DNA from 2 places in the Pontibacter sp. CAU 1760 genome. Region 2 is predicted to be linked to the other one. Evidence: riboswitches for the same ligand, from Rfam matches in the RefSeq annotation. Region 2 holds a riboswitch; the other holds the start of a gene.
What was found. A riboswitch is a leader RNA that binds a small molecule or an ion and turns the genes downstream of it on or off. The one in region 2 is predicted to bind thiamine pyrophosphate.
Positions count from the first base shown of each region.

Region 1: linked by a shared signal. The riboswitch ahead of thiS (sulfur carrier protein ThiS) and the one ahead of ACXYMU_RS02025 (TonB-dependent receptor) in region 2 are both predicted to bind thiamine pyrophosphate.

Region 1 is NZ_JBTLRL010000014.1:43,883-50,982, forward strand. Features, by position in the region: gene thiC (phosphomethylpyrimidine synthase ThiC) at 1-1,851, opposite strand, end outside; gene thiS (sulfur carrier protein ThiS) at 1,947-2,150, opposite strand; TPP riboswitch at 2,231-2,338, opposite strand; gene ACXYMU_RS17200 (aminopeptidase P family protein) at 2,522-3,820, shown strand; gene ACXYMU_RS17205 (OmpA family protein) at 4,204-5,667, shown strand; gene ACXYMU_RS17210 (hypothetical protein) at 5,812-6,192, opposite strand; gene ACXYMU_RS17215 (hypothetical protein) at 7,088-7,100, opposite strand, start outside.
Region 2 is NZ_JBTLRL010000001.1:444,861-451,960, reverse strand. Features, by position in the region: gene ruvB (Holliday junction branch migration DNA helicase RuvB) at 1-469, opposite strand, end outside; gene ACXYMU_RS02030 (acyl-CoA dehydrogenase family protein) at 765-1,943, opposite strand; gene ACXYMU_RS02025 (TonB-dependent receptor) at 2,106-4,577, opposite strand; TPP riboswitch at 4,634-4,731, opposite strand; gene ACXYMU_RS02020 (hypothetical protein) at 4,955-5,203, shown strand; gene ACXYMU_RS02015 (aldose 1-epimerase family protein) at 5,295-6,170, opposite strand; gene ACXYMU_RS02010 (AAA family ATPase) at 6,175-6,708, opposite strand; gene ACXYMU_RS02005 (T9SS type A sorting domain-containing protein) at 6,828-7,100, opposite strand, start outside.

The sequences.
Region 1 (7,100 bases), on a different contig from region 2:
TTCTGAGCCCTTGGCTTTGAACGCTTCGGACTGCTCGGCCATGCCCTGTTTCAGGGCTTCTTCGGCAGTGGTTTCCTTTTGGCGGGCATAGTCGCGGACCTCCTGCGTAATTTTCATCGAACAAAAGTTCGGGCCGCACATCGAGCAGAAGTGGGCAACCTTGGCACCTTCGGCGGGCAGGGTTTCGTCGTGGTACTCGCGGGCGGTATCGGGGTCCAGGGCCAGGTTAAACTGATCTTGCCAACGGAATTCGAAGCGGGCCTTGCTCAGGGCATTGTCGCGGTACTGCGCCCCGGGGTGGCCTTTGGCAAGGTCGGCGGCGTGTGCGGCCAGCTTATAGGTGATCACACCGTCTTTCACGTCCTTTTTATTGGGCAGGCCCAAGTGTTCTTTCGGCGTTACGTAGCAGAGCATGGCCGTGCCATACCACCCGATCATGGCCGCGCCAATGGCCGAGGTGATGTGGTCATACCCTGGCGCGATGTCGGTGGTGAGGGGGCCGAGGGTATAGAACGGGGCCTCGCCGCACACTTCCAGTTGCTTTTCCATGTTCTCTTTGATAAGGTGCATCGGGATGTGCCCCGGCCCTTCGATGATCACCTGCACGTCGTGCTTCCAGGCAATCTTCGTCAGTTCGCCCAGTGTTTCCAATTCGGCAAACTGCGCCGCGTCGTTGGCATCGGCAATGGAGCCGGGGCGCAGGCCGTCGCCCAGCGAGAAAGCCACATCATAGGCCTTCATGATTTCGCAAATTTCCTCAAAGTGGGTATACAGGAAGTTCTCCTGGTGATGCGCCAGGCACCATTTCGCCATAATCGAACCTCCGCGCGACACAATGCCCGTCAGGCGCTTGGCTGTAAGCGGAACGTAGCGGAGCAGCACGCCGGCATGTATGGTAAAATAGTCCACGCCCTGCTCGGCCTGCTCTATCAGCGTATCCCGGAAAATTTCCCAAGTCAGGTCCTCGGCCTTGCCGTTCACTTTCTCAAGCGCCTGGTAAATCGGCACGGTGCCAATCGGGACCGGGGAGTTGCGGATGATCCACTCTCGTGTTTCGTGAATGTTCTTGCCCGTCGAGAGGTCCATGATGGTGTCGGCACCCCAGCGGCACGCCCAGACCGCTTTCTCCACTTCCTCCTCAATGCTGGAGGTAACGGCCGAGTTGCCGATGTTGGCGTTTATCTTCACCAGGAAGTTGCGACCAATGATCATCGGTTCGCTTTCGGGGTGGTTGATATTAGAGGGAATAACGGCACGGCCGGCAGCTACCTCCTGGCGCACAAACTCGGGCGTGATGTAGCCTTTCGGCGTGTTGGCCCCAAAGCTTTGGCCTGGGTGCTGGTGCCCCATTTCGGCCTCCGCTGCCAGGCGCTGGTTCTCCCGGATGGCGATATACTCCATTTCGGGCGTGATGATGCCTTTGCGGGCGTAGTGCAACTGTGTTACATTTTGGCCTGCCATGGCGCGGTATGGTTTGCTCAGGTGCCCGAAGCGCAGGTCGTGTAAATGCTCATCGGAAAGGCGCTCCTGGCCGTAGGCGGAGGTGATGCCAGGTAGTTGTTCCACATCGCCCCTTTGCAGTATCCATTCCTCACGCAGGCGCGGCAGTCCCTGGCGCACATCAATGTCCAGGTGTATGTCGGTGTAAGGGCCGCTGGTGTCATACACGGTTACCGGCGGGTTCTGTTCGCGCTCTTCCACACCTAAGAATTTGGTCACGGTTTCCTCCAGCGCTATTTCGCGCATCGCCACCTGAATGTCGTGCAGCTGGCCGGGGATGTATACCTTGCGGGAGCCCGGAAAAGGCGTGCGCGTGATGGTATGGGCGGTTGGTGTTTTCTCTTGTCTCATATGTTCTTCTTGCTAATAGATTTTCTGTTGAATTGAATGCACAGCACAAGCGTTTGCCTGTGCCATGGTAAACCGTAGGCTAGAAAGGGAATAGGTCAGCCGCCCTGGGTGGCGCGGATCAGCGTCAGGCGGTCGTGGGGCTTCAGCTGGTGCGTGGCCCATTGCGCGCGGGGCAGCACCTCGTTGTTGATGGCAATGGCAATGCCGCGGGAATGCGCCAATGCCAAAAGCTGAAGCAAAGCGGTTACGGTGGGCGGCTCCGGGAGCTCCCTTTCTTGGTTATTCAGGAAAATGGTCATGGTTCGCTCGGGTTGGGATGCAGAAAGCACTGGCGCTTACCGGCCGGGCGGAAACAAGAAGAAGTAGGAGGACAGGTGTGTATCTCGTCATGACTTTTCCCTTCGTCAGTGCTAACTGTATCAGGTTCAGAGGGTATTTCTCAGTCCTGCCTTTATGATTTGGCGACAGGACACCCCTAAAGTGTTGGCTAAAGGTAACGGAAGTCTGGCGGGATTTCCAAATTTGCCAAGCATTTTATCTCCAAAAAATAAGGCCGGCGATGCAAGATTATACCCTGGCAGCGTTGGAGCCGTATGCGCTAATCGATTGCCAATAGACCAGAATTTAGTAAATTGAGCATGAAACTGAACGAGAACCTTTCAAGCAAACGATGAAATATCACCCAATAGGGCAGGACCTGTTTAACCATAACCGGAAGAACTTTGCCCGGCAGCTGAAGCCTTCTTCTGTCGCTGTCTTTCACTCGAACGACGTGATGCCCACCAATGCCGACGGCACCATGCCTTTCCGGCAAAACAGCGACTTATTTTACCTGTCAGGGGTAGACCAGGAGGAAAGTATCCTGTTGCTTTTCCCGGATGCCAAAGACGAGCGCATGCGCGAAGTGCTGTTCGTGCGCGAAACCAACGACCACATCCTGACCTGGGAGGGGTATAAGCTTACCAAGGAGCAGGCGCGGGATATGTCTGGGATCGAAAGCGTGCTCTGGACGCACCAGTTCGAGCAGGTGCTGCGGAGCCAGTTGGCAGAGGCAGCACACATTTACCTGAACACAAACGAGCACTTGCGCGCCGTGATAGAGGTGGAGACGCGGGATGCTCGGTTTATAAAGCAAATAAAGGAGCAGTATCCGCTGCACAGGCTGGAGCGCAGTGCTCCGATCATGCACAAGCTGCGCGCCGTAAAATCAGAGCAAGAGGTGGCGCTGATCCAAGAAGCCTGCAACATCACCGAAAAAGGGTTCCGGCGCTTGCTGGGCTTTATCAAGCCCGGCGTGATGGAGTATGAGATAGAGGCAGAACTATACCATGAGTTTCTGCGCAACCGCTCCCGAGGGCCTGCTTACGCGCCTATCATTGCCTCGGGTGGCAACGCCTGCATCCTGCACTATGTAGACAATAACCAGGAGTGCGAGGCCGGTGAGCTAGTGCTGATGGACTTTGGGGCGGAGTATGCCAACTATGCCGCCGACCTGACACGCACCGTGCCTGTGAGCGGCAAATTCACACCACGCCAGCGCGAGGTATACGATGCGGTGCTGAACGTAATGAAAGCCGCGACGCAAATGCTGGTACCCGGTAACACCATCGACCAGTACCACAAGTTTGTGGGCACCGTGATGGAAAACGAACTGATCAGGCTAGGCCTGCTGAACGAAAGCGATGTGCGCAACCAGGACCCGGTTCACCCGCTTTATAAAAAGTTTTTCATGCACGGCACCTCCCACCACCTGGGCTTGGATGTGCATGATGTAGGCAATCGCTTCAGACCTTTTGAGGCGGGCATGGTGTTTACCTGCGAGCCGGGGATTTATATCCGGGAGGAAGGGATCGGTATACGGCTAGAGGATGACATTCTGGTAACGGCCCAGGGGCCGAGAAATCTCATGAGAAACATCCCGATTGAGGCCGATGACATTGAGCGCCTAATGCAGCAGCGCGCCCTATGATATAAGAAAAGCCATAAATACTGTAAAACACTAAGGTTGCCAGCGGAATGCTGACAACCTTTTTTGTTGGCCTCACACTAGAATATCAGCCTTTTCAGTAAAAAAAAATGCCCTGTACAACCTTGCGTCCTGGTATCAGTTTGTAAGATAGTACCGAAGTGTGCTATTGTGCATCCCTGTAACAGGGCGTTTAGAACACCTGATGGTGAAGGTTTTATGCTTAATGCTTTCTTTCTGTGCCTATGGATAAACTTTTCCTCTCCCTAAGATTTCGTGCACCCGACGCAGAACTGCATCCTGATAAAAGGTTCTTTTTTGGGCATATCAGAAACACCTTGCTAAACATGCACGTATTGTCATATCAAAATATACTTTGTAAAATCATGCAAACACAACTTACAAAACTATGTAGACTCGCTTTAGCGCTGGTGGTCTTGCTCACAGCAAGCAACCAATTGTACGCGCAAAGCTCGGATCAGCCAATGAACCTCCAGATATACGGAAGTGCTTTACAGTATAAAGGTGAGGTAGAAAACCAGTTCTGGGAAAGCAAAAAGATGGAGTGGGGCGGAGGTCTTAACCTGAACCGCTATATCAGCCCTTCGCTAGATGGCGGTCTGCACCTGACCTACGGTAGTGCAGAGGCCAATAATGGCGGCAACATGTTTGACGCGCAAATGGGAACGGCCATGCTGGCCCTGCGCCTGAAGATGTATGGCAACATCCTCAAAGAAGATGCTTTCATCGGGCCATACCTGCAAATTGCGGGTGGTGGTGCATGGGCCAAAACAGACGCGACTCGCGCTGACGGCACTACGCAGCAGGACGATAAGTTCTTTACATCAGCCCTGAAAGGCGGTGCTGGTATCCGTTTCCGTTTTTCTGATGCCGTAAGCGCCTTCATAGAAACGAACTACATGATCATCGGCCAGGACAAGATAGATGGCTATGACACGGGAGATAATGACCGCTTCCTGATGCACAACGTAGGACTTGGCTTTAACTTAGGCAAGGCTACAGACACAGACGGCGACGGTGTGCCAGACAGAAGAGATGACTGCCCGGACACGCCAGCAGGTGTGCAGGTAGACAAGAGAGGTTGCCCGCTTGATGGCGATGGTGACGGAGTGGCGGATTACCAGGATCAGTGCCCTACAGAGGCTGGTACTGCGGCCACACAGGGGTGCCCTGACCGCGACAGCGATGGTGTAGCAGATAAGGATGACCGTTGCCCAGACCAGGCAGGTACAGCAGCCTTACAGGGTTGCCCGGATGCTGACGGTGACGGTGTTGCAGATGACCAGGATCAGTGCCCAGACACTCCGGCAGGTGTGCAGGTAGGCCCAGATGGTTGCCCAGTAGACTCTGACGGCGACGGTGTGCCAGACAACGAGGACAACTGCCCGACCTCTCCGGGTACTGCCGAAACGAACGGTTGCCCTGAGCTTGACCAGGCTACCCTGAAGCTGTTGGAAGAGAAAGTGCGTTTCGAGTTCGACAGAGCCCGTGTGCAGGAGTCTTACAAGCAGCTGCTCGATAGCATTGTGGTTGCCTTGCAGAAATATCCAGACCACGTGTTGCTGATCAAAGGACATGCAGATTACATCGGTTCGGATGAATACAACCAGGTACTGTCTGAGCGCAGAGCCGAAGCTGTAAAAGAATACCTGGTACAGCGCGGTGTGCAGAACCCAGACCGTATGGTAACTAAAGGTTATGGCGAGACGCAGCCACTCGTGAAAGTGAACGAGCGCTTGTCGCGTCGCAGAACTGAGAGCGCAAGAGCGAAGAACAGAAGGGTTGGTTTTGAAATGAACACGCCTGACCTGAAGCTTAACCTTGAATAACAGAAACCGCTTAAAACAAAAAGAGGCCGCTTTATCAGCGGCCTCTTTTTTTATGTGTCCTACTTCTGAAAGTGATTCCCGCTTCCCCCAAAGTCTGGGAACCCTTTAACAGTATCTTGTGGCTATACCAGGTAAAGGAAGTGGCTATTTAGCGCTTTCCTGTGCCTGCACTTGCCTGGCAACATAAGCCGTGAGCTGCTGCGGCGTTAAGATCTCGCTCAGGGCAGAAAAGTATTTGTTGGTAAGCTCAGCGGCTATCGCCTCGGTGCCTGCTGCATTGTTGTTGAAGAGTACAGCAGAAGTAGAAAGCTCCTCTTTATACGTCTTGTTCAGATCCTTAAGGTAAATGTACTGCATTTCGCTCAGGTGCAGGTTGCTGATAACGTTGCGGTCTACTTGCTGAACCAGGATGGTCATGGCTGCCTTTTTTTCTGAAAGTGTGAAGGTGCCGTTAGCGAATACAGCTGTGACATTGGTTAAGAAGGCAAAGGCTAAAAAGGCTACAAGAGTTAAGGACTTTTTCATAAGGCTAAATTTTAATTGGTTGTTTGTGTTGTGCTAGCCTTAATTCAATCGGTGTGCCAATATATATGAAACCCCTTATTTTATCAGAAACGGGGGGTTTAGGTTTTTAATTTAGTATTATCTCCAAATTTGGGACGAAACTTTTCGTGTTTGGGAAAAGTCCTCAGCAATGAAGTGCCCGTTTGCAGCTAGTAAGTAGCGCACTGCCATCCCTATTGTTGCACCCTTTTCAACTTGCTCCAGCAAAACGGAGTGATGGGAATCCGCTGCGTCGCTGCTCAGGTCAATGCCAGGGTTGCTGGAACTTCAGGCAGAAATTTTAGGTTCGGTTGCAATTGCTCCCAAAACTGAGTGAGCCCCATGCCGTGTCGCAGCGTCGCGAGTCAAAAGGGATGGGTAGGGTATAAACAGTTAACTAAACCTGCCTCATCTGGATTTGAACCAGGGTACTAGAGTGATTTAAATTGCGGTTTAAGCCAGTGCCACGATGCTTGGTCAGGAGGTATCCTTATATCAGAATTTTGCTGGTCGAAACCGGGCTGATGAAATGTAACAACAACCATGGAAACAATTCTGCCCTTCTGTTAAGCAACCTGCTGGAAAAGGGAAGGGCGGTGAGGTTGTTCGCGCAGTAAGCAGACCCTCTCAGGATGGCAAATACGATTATCCTGAAGACCTTTCCCCTTCGGAGGATTAGTTAGTCAGCCTAATAACTTGTATCCCGCAACTCGAAGTAGCGTATCTCCAATACTCAAAGCAAAAAGAGGCCGCTGTTTTAGCGGCCTCTTTTTGCTTTGAGTATGTCCTGTTGTCTTGGTAAAGAGTTTCCATCTTCCCCCAAAGTTGGATTCTCTTTTATAACTGAGTTCTTGTAACCAATAATAAACCAGTGATATTATTTAGCGCTT
Region 2 (7,100 bases):
TGAACGGGTTCAGGCTGATTTGCACAGAACGCGCATTCGGCCCTGAATCCAGCATGATGTCGATCTTGTAATCCTCCATGGCCGAGTACAGGTACTCTTCCACAATTGGGTTAAGACGGTGGATCTCATCAATGAATAACACATCGTTGGGCTCCAAATTCGTTAACAAACCTGCCAGGTCGCTCGGTTTATCCAATACCGGCCCGGAGGTCATTTTTATACCGGCATCCAGTTCCGCGGCAATAATATGCGACAGCGTGGTTTTACCCAATCCCGGAGGGCCATGCAACAGCACGTGGTCCAGTGCCTCGCCTCTGCGCCGGGCTGCCAGCACAAAAATCTTCAGGTTCTCTACCACCTTCGCCTGACCTGTGAAGTCACTAAAGCTTAGGGGGCGAAGTGCCTTGTCTATATCACGTTCCGCTGGCGTAAGGTGCTCCTTTTCGCCAGTGAGATAATCTTCTCTCATAACATTAAACCTTCTTCAAAAAAACGAGCTTCCGCTGCTCCTAAAGGTAACAGTTTCGGCTTTTGTTTCGCTCCATATCTACCCACGAAGTTAACGAATTTTGCTAATTATTTTACACAAATCACCATTAAATCTAATATAATTAGCAACCCCTGGCAATGACTTTTAGAACCCCTGCGGAAGGCACAGCTCCTGTAAGCGGCTGTGGGGAACATAAAAAAGGCAGCTACTCGCGCAGCTGCCTCTCTAAGTTTTTACGCCACCTAATTAAAAAGCAACGCATCACGGTCAACTATTACTTAAACGCCTGTATGCCTGTAATGTCCGCACCTGTGATAAGCAGGTGGATGTCGTGGGTGCCCTCGTAGGTGATGACAGACTCCAGATTCATCATGTGGCGCATGATCGGGTACTCGCCCGTGATGCCCATACCCCCATGGATCTGGCGTGCCTCGCGCGCGATGTGCAGGGCCATGTCCACGTTGTTGCGTTTCGCCATCGAGATTTGCTGCGTAGTGGCCTTGCCTTCGTTCATCAGGGTGCCGAGCCGCCAGGTCAACAACTGCGCTTTCGTAATTTCTGTCAGCATCTCGGCCAGCTTCTTTTGGGTGAGCTGAAAGCCGCCAATGGGTTTGTCGAACTGGACGCGCTCCAGGCTATACTTTAAAGCTGACTCGTAGCAGTCGATGGCGGCACCGACCACACCCCAGGAAATGCCATAACGGGCAGAGTCGAGGCAGCCTAGCGGGCCTTTCAAGCCATCAATGTTTGGCAGCAGGTTCTCCTTTGGCACTTTCACGTTGTCAAACACCAGTTCGCCGGTGCAGCTGGCCCGCAGGCTCCACTTGTTGTGTATCTCAGGTGTGGTAAATCCTTCCATCCCACGCTCTACGATCAACCCTTTGATACGGCCTTCCTCATTCTTAGCCCATACCACCGCCACCTGGCATTCCGGGGAGTTGGAGATCCACATTTTGGCGCCGTTCAGCAGGTAGTGGTCGCCCATGTCCTTGATGTTGGTCACCATGCCGCCTGGGTTCGAGCCGAAGTCAGGCTCTGTCAGTCCGAAGCAGCCCAGCCACTCGCCACTGGCTAATTTGGGCAGGTATTTCTTGCGCTGCTCCTCCGAGCCATACTTATAGATAGGGTACATAACCAGTGAGCCTTGCACCGATGCTGTAGAGCGCATGCCTGAGTCGCCGCGCTCGATTTCCTGCATGATGATACCATAACTGATATAATCCAGGCCGCCGCCGCCATACTCCGTCGGGATGGTCGGGCCGAATGCGCCTACCTCACCAAACTTTTTCACAATCTCTGAGGGGAAGTGCGCCTCTTGCGCCCATTGCTCGATGTTTGGCGAGATTTCCCGCTTCACGAAATCGCGCATCGTCTGCCGGATCAGCAGGTGCTCCTCGGTCAGCAGCTCATCAATGTTAAAGTAGTCAGGGGCTCCGGTGGATTCGTAGGTCATCGTTTTATGCTTGTGTGTTAGTAGTAGTAGTTAGAGTAGTTTATACGTGCCGCACGGCAGTGTTTCAGTTCTATTAAAGCAATTTAGCAAATTCGCCGGCAATCCATAAAAAAAGCCCCACCGGTTGATGGGGCTTTGATCATCTGTCAGCTGACAGCTTACTTAGAACTTCAGGCCAACAGACAACAGGTAGTTGCGTGTTGCCTGCGGATAGTAAAAGTTCTCGGTGATTTGCTCGCCGTAGATGTAGCTGAAAGTATAGCCGTTGGCCGCATACTGCTCGTTGAACACGTTGTTCAATAGTAGCCCCAGTTCCAGTTCTTTCAGCAGGTTTTTGAAGCCCAGGTTATAGCGGAAGCGTAGGTCGCCTACCTGGTAGGCAGGGATAATGCGGCTTTCATTCTCGGTGTTATCAAGGTATTGCTTGCTCACGGTCTTGTAGATAAAGGCCGCTTTCAACCCTTTCAGCAGCTGCACCTCCAGTTGGTTGGTCGTTACCCAGTCCGGGGAGAAGGCGATTCTGGTATCAGCATAGCGGTTGAGCACTTGGTCACCATTTCCATAATCGTCGATGTATTCATTCAACGCGCCAATTCTGCTGTTGCTGTAGGCCAGGTTAGCGTTCAGGGTAGCAAAATCACCCAACTGCAATGCTCCGGCAAGTTCTATCCCCTGGCGGTAGCTGTTGTCGATGTTCGTACGGGTATACGCGCCCACGTCGTTGATCTGGCCGGTCAGCACCAGTTGGTTTGTGTAGTCCATCAGGTACAGGTTCGCCTCTACGTTCGCCGTCAGGGGCATACCTGCCATCTGTGCCGGCCCAAACTGACCGCGGTAACCGGCCTCTACGTTGTGCAACGTCTCGTGCTTCGGGCGGCTACTGGGGGTAGACTCCGTGAAGTCGTCGCGCACCGGCTCGCGGTTACCCACGGCGTAAGAGGCGTACAGCTGGTGTGTTGGCTGCAGGCTGTAGGTTATACCTGCCTTCGGGTTCCAGAAGGTATAAGCTGCCTCCTGCGTAATGTTATCGCCATCATTGTCAAAGCCCAAGAACTCATAGCCCACCTTCCGAAGCTGCAAATCGCCGAACACGCTTAGCTTGTCCGTGAGGCTATAGGTTGCCTTGGCGAAGATGTTGAAGTCGGTCTTGTCGGCGTCGTTGTCATAATAGCGGTCGCGGATGTCGGAGTCAGAGGCATAGCGTGCCCAGATGATCTCCCCGAAATGACTGCCCGTATAGCGGTTCCAGGCACCACCCAACGTGGCATTCAGGCGGCTGCCCGGTGCATACTGCAAGGCATAAGTGGCCCCGTAAAAATCGTTATCGAGCCAGCGGCGTCGGATCAAATCTGTGCTTGACACCGTTTCATCGCCGATCACTACGTCAGCCAGGCCGTAGTCCGCCAGGTCATCATCCGCCCGGAATTGCTCGTAATAGCCACGGCCATAGGTATAGTGCAACGCACCTGAAAAGCTCAGTCCCGGCATAAAGTCGTGCGCCAGGTGCAACTGGTAGTGGTCCTGCTGGTAATTATCGGTTTCGTTATCGTAGGTATAATAGTTGTAGCGGCGACCGGAAGACAGCAGGTTCTCTTTGTCGGCCCCATCAATGTAATTCCGGTCGATGTAGGCTTGCAGATCGGCCGCATTGCCGTATACCAGCGCTTCAGGGGTGCCATACCATGCCTGGTAGGTCTGCTCTTTGCCCGAGAAAGTGATGAACTTCACGGAAGTTTTATCGCCATAGTACCCTCCCGAGAAATAGAAGGACTTCAGGTCTGAGGAAGCCCGGTCCACGTAGCCATCGGAGGTAATGCGCGACAAGCGACCATCAAAGGCAAATTTCCCGTTGAGCAGGCCCGTGCCGAAGCGCACGTTGTTGCGCCAAGTGTCAAAAGAGCCGTAGGTATGATCGGTTTCGGCATAAGCCTCACGGCGCACCTGCTCCGTCTGGATGTTGAGGCTCGCCCCAAAGGCACCCGCCCCGTTGGTAGAAGTACCTACCCCACGCTGCACCTGTATGTCCTGCACCGAAGAGGCAAAGTCCGGCATATTCACAAAGAACACGCCATGGCTCTCCGAATCGTTGATCGGGATGCCGTTTACCGTTACGTTAATGCGGGTAATATCAGAGCCCCGTATCCGGATACCGGTATAGCCCACGCCTGCGCCGGCATCGGAGTTTACGACCACCGACGGCACCTGCTCGAGCAGGTAAGGCAGGTCCTGCCCGAAATTGCGGGACTCGATTTCCTCCTGGCTAACGTTGGTGAAAGTGGTACCGGTACGCTCGTCGGCACGGGTGGCCTGCACCACCACCTCACTGGTTTGAAGCGCCTGTTGCTGCAGCGCCACCGTTACCGGGTTTTGCTGTGGCAGGGCCACTTTTATGCGTTTCTGCTCATACCCCAGGTAGCTAATTTTAAGGCTATACGTGCCTGCGGGTAAGCTCTGAAAGGCAAACTCTCCGTTCGCGGCTGCGGCAACACCTGTGCCTGTGCGCTCCAACACAACGGTGGCCCCGGCCAGTGCCTCGCCTTTGGCCGCACTGGTTACGCGCCCGCTCAGCTGGTACTGGGCTACTAGCTGCAAAGGCAGCAAAAAGGCAGCGATTGCAGTAAATAACTTAAACATGGTAATGGAATAAAAATTGGTGAAACAGACAGGAAGCCAGGGGTTAGCCGCCTGTATTTAATGTTTACCGTTATTCCCTTCGCCGGCATTACCCGGATCAGGTTCAATGGGTATAATCTCAGCCCGTAGTATTCAGGCACCCCTTAACTGCCACAAAGGTACGAGCCTTTTTTTGCTTAACAAAGAAACTGCCGGCAAGCGCTGTTATACGTTAAGCCTTAAGGGCCCTCCACCTACTCAAAATTTGCATTTACAGATAACCCCTAAGGCCAAAAGTACGTTGTAAAAAAATAGGAAGACGGCTTAAGCCCCTGCTATTCAGGGTGGCAAAATTGCCTCCGCAGACACCGACAAAATTGCATTTAACTTATATCGCGATGATGATCAGCATTATATATACAGTAGCCCTGCTAACCATACTGGCCTACTATGCTTTCGCCCCACGCAAGAGATTTAACCGACCACCCTCTACCGATAACGACGATGACGGAGGAGAGCCGCTAGGAGATGATTTACCGGATCTGGATCTTCCGCCTGGCATCTCACTGCCGATTAATGATTTTGAGCCAAAGTATGATTTCAGGAACATTACAGTGCCAAAGTTCCCGGAGCCATCCCTGCATTGATTTACTAGCAGTATACCTGCAAAAACAGCAGCGGCCCCCTGGTATGGATCCATACCAGGGGGCCGCTGCTGTTTTTGGCGAACCTGTTTACTTAGTACACCGCAATCGAGAAGGTGCGATCAAACACCTGCCCTGGGCTAAGTTCGTTTATACCTTCCTTGTCCTTCAATTCATCAGACGTACCGACACTGCTGGCAAGGCCACACCAAGGCTCTATGCACACAAAAGGCGACGGGCCTGGTTTAGACCAAATGCCCAGGTATGGAAAGCCTTCGTAACTGATCTCCAGTTTGCGCGGGTTGGTATGGCTAGCCAGCGTTACCTTCTCAGAATTCAGGCGCTTTAGCACAATGGCATCATGGTCGAAGTAGTGGTGCTGCAGGGACAGGGTATCACTATTTTCCAGCACCCGCTCCGTTTCGCCATTCAGCAACCCCTGCTCGTTTAGCAGGTATCGGCTTGTGGTCTCTTGTTTCTCAAACACCAAATAATAGTCTTCGTAACGCTCGTTGGGGTATAGCGGCACGTTGAAGCCGGGGTGTGCACCAACCGAGAAATACATCCTATCGTGATCGGTATTAGTCACCTGGTATGTGATTTCCAATTTGTTAGCAAGCAGCCGGTAGGCGATCAGAAACCTGAACTTGAAAGGGTATTGCGCCAGCGACTCCTCCGACTCTGTGAGCTCAAACACCAGCTTCTCGCGGTGTTCGTCCACTAGCTTAAACTCCTGCCGACGGGCAAAGCCATGCCGCAGCATTTTATACCTCTTGCCGTCATGGGTGTACTGCTGCTCCGGCAATTCACCTACAATCGGGAAAAGGTTTGGCGCGTGGCCCGTCCAGATGGAAGGGTCAGCTTGCCAGATCAGCTCCAGCTCCTCATCCTTCTTCACGAAGTGTTGAAGCTCAGCTCCCAGGCTTTCCACGCCCACTTTATACTGATCGTTTTCTAAGAAATGTAGCATTGGTTTATTTTTCAGATGATTGATGAGTTTGGAGCAGAGCAGCCACATGCTGTTGGGCCAGGCGAAAACGCTCCTCCTGCTGCCCGTGTATCTCAACAAATGGCACCGACAGCGCCTCCAGTTCCCGCTTATACCAGTCATAAAAGAACTGGCGCAAATACGGATGCTCCCGCTGCGGGTCCGGCTCCCAGGGCAAATCAACGCCCATCAACAGGCAAAGGTTGTAGTTCTGCTGCTTTAGTTTGTCTACGATCCAGGCAGGGCAATGGCCAAACGCATGCTCGCTCCAGATCTTGAGCACCAGCAGGTCGGTATCCGAAAAAAGGATGCCCCTTGCCTGTTGCTGCTTTTCCTGCTCCAGCGCCAGTTGGCCCCGCGCAATGGCTTCAATATCCATGAGGGTATACGGCCTGCCCAAGTTACCCACATAGGCGCGGGCAAACTCCGGCACCCACACGGTTTGGTGGTGGCGGGCCAGTTGTTCGGCCAACGTAGATTTACCCGTAGACTCCGGCCCTGTAATCGCGATTTTCAACATAGGGCAAAGGTCGTGATTTCAGCTATAGGAAACATTGAAATATTCGGGCAACAAAAAGCACGGGGTACCGGAAGCAGACCTCCGGCACCCCGTGCTCATACTAGCAGCCTCCTTGCTGCTTATTCTTTTTTGAGTAACAGTTTAACAGTCTTTCCTCCGGAATCGCTTACCATACGGGCAATGTAAAGGCCCTCAGGCAAGCCAGCTCCGTCTACCTCCACTTGGTTCAGCTCGCCCGCTTTGGCCACACCGGCTTTCAGCTGCCGCACGATGCTGCCTTTCGTGTCGTAGAGGCTGATTGAATAAGCCTCATCTTTTGCTAGCTTGAATGCAATGGTCGCCTTGTCTGAGAATGGTGTTGGATAAGCGGTCAGTTGGTTACCCTCTAAGGC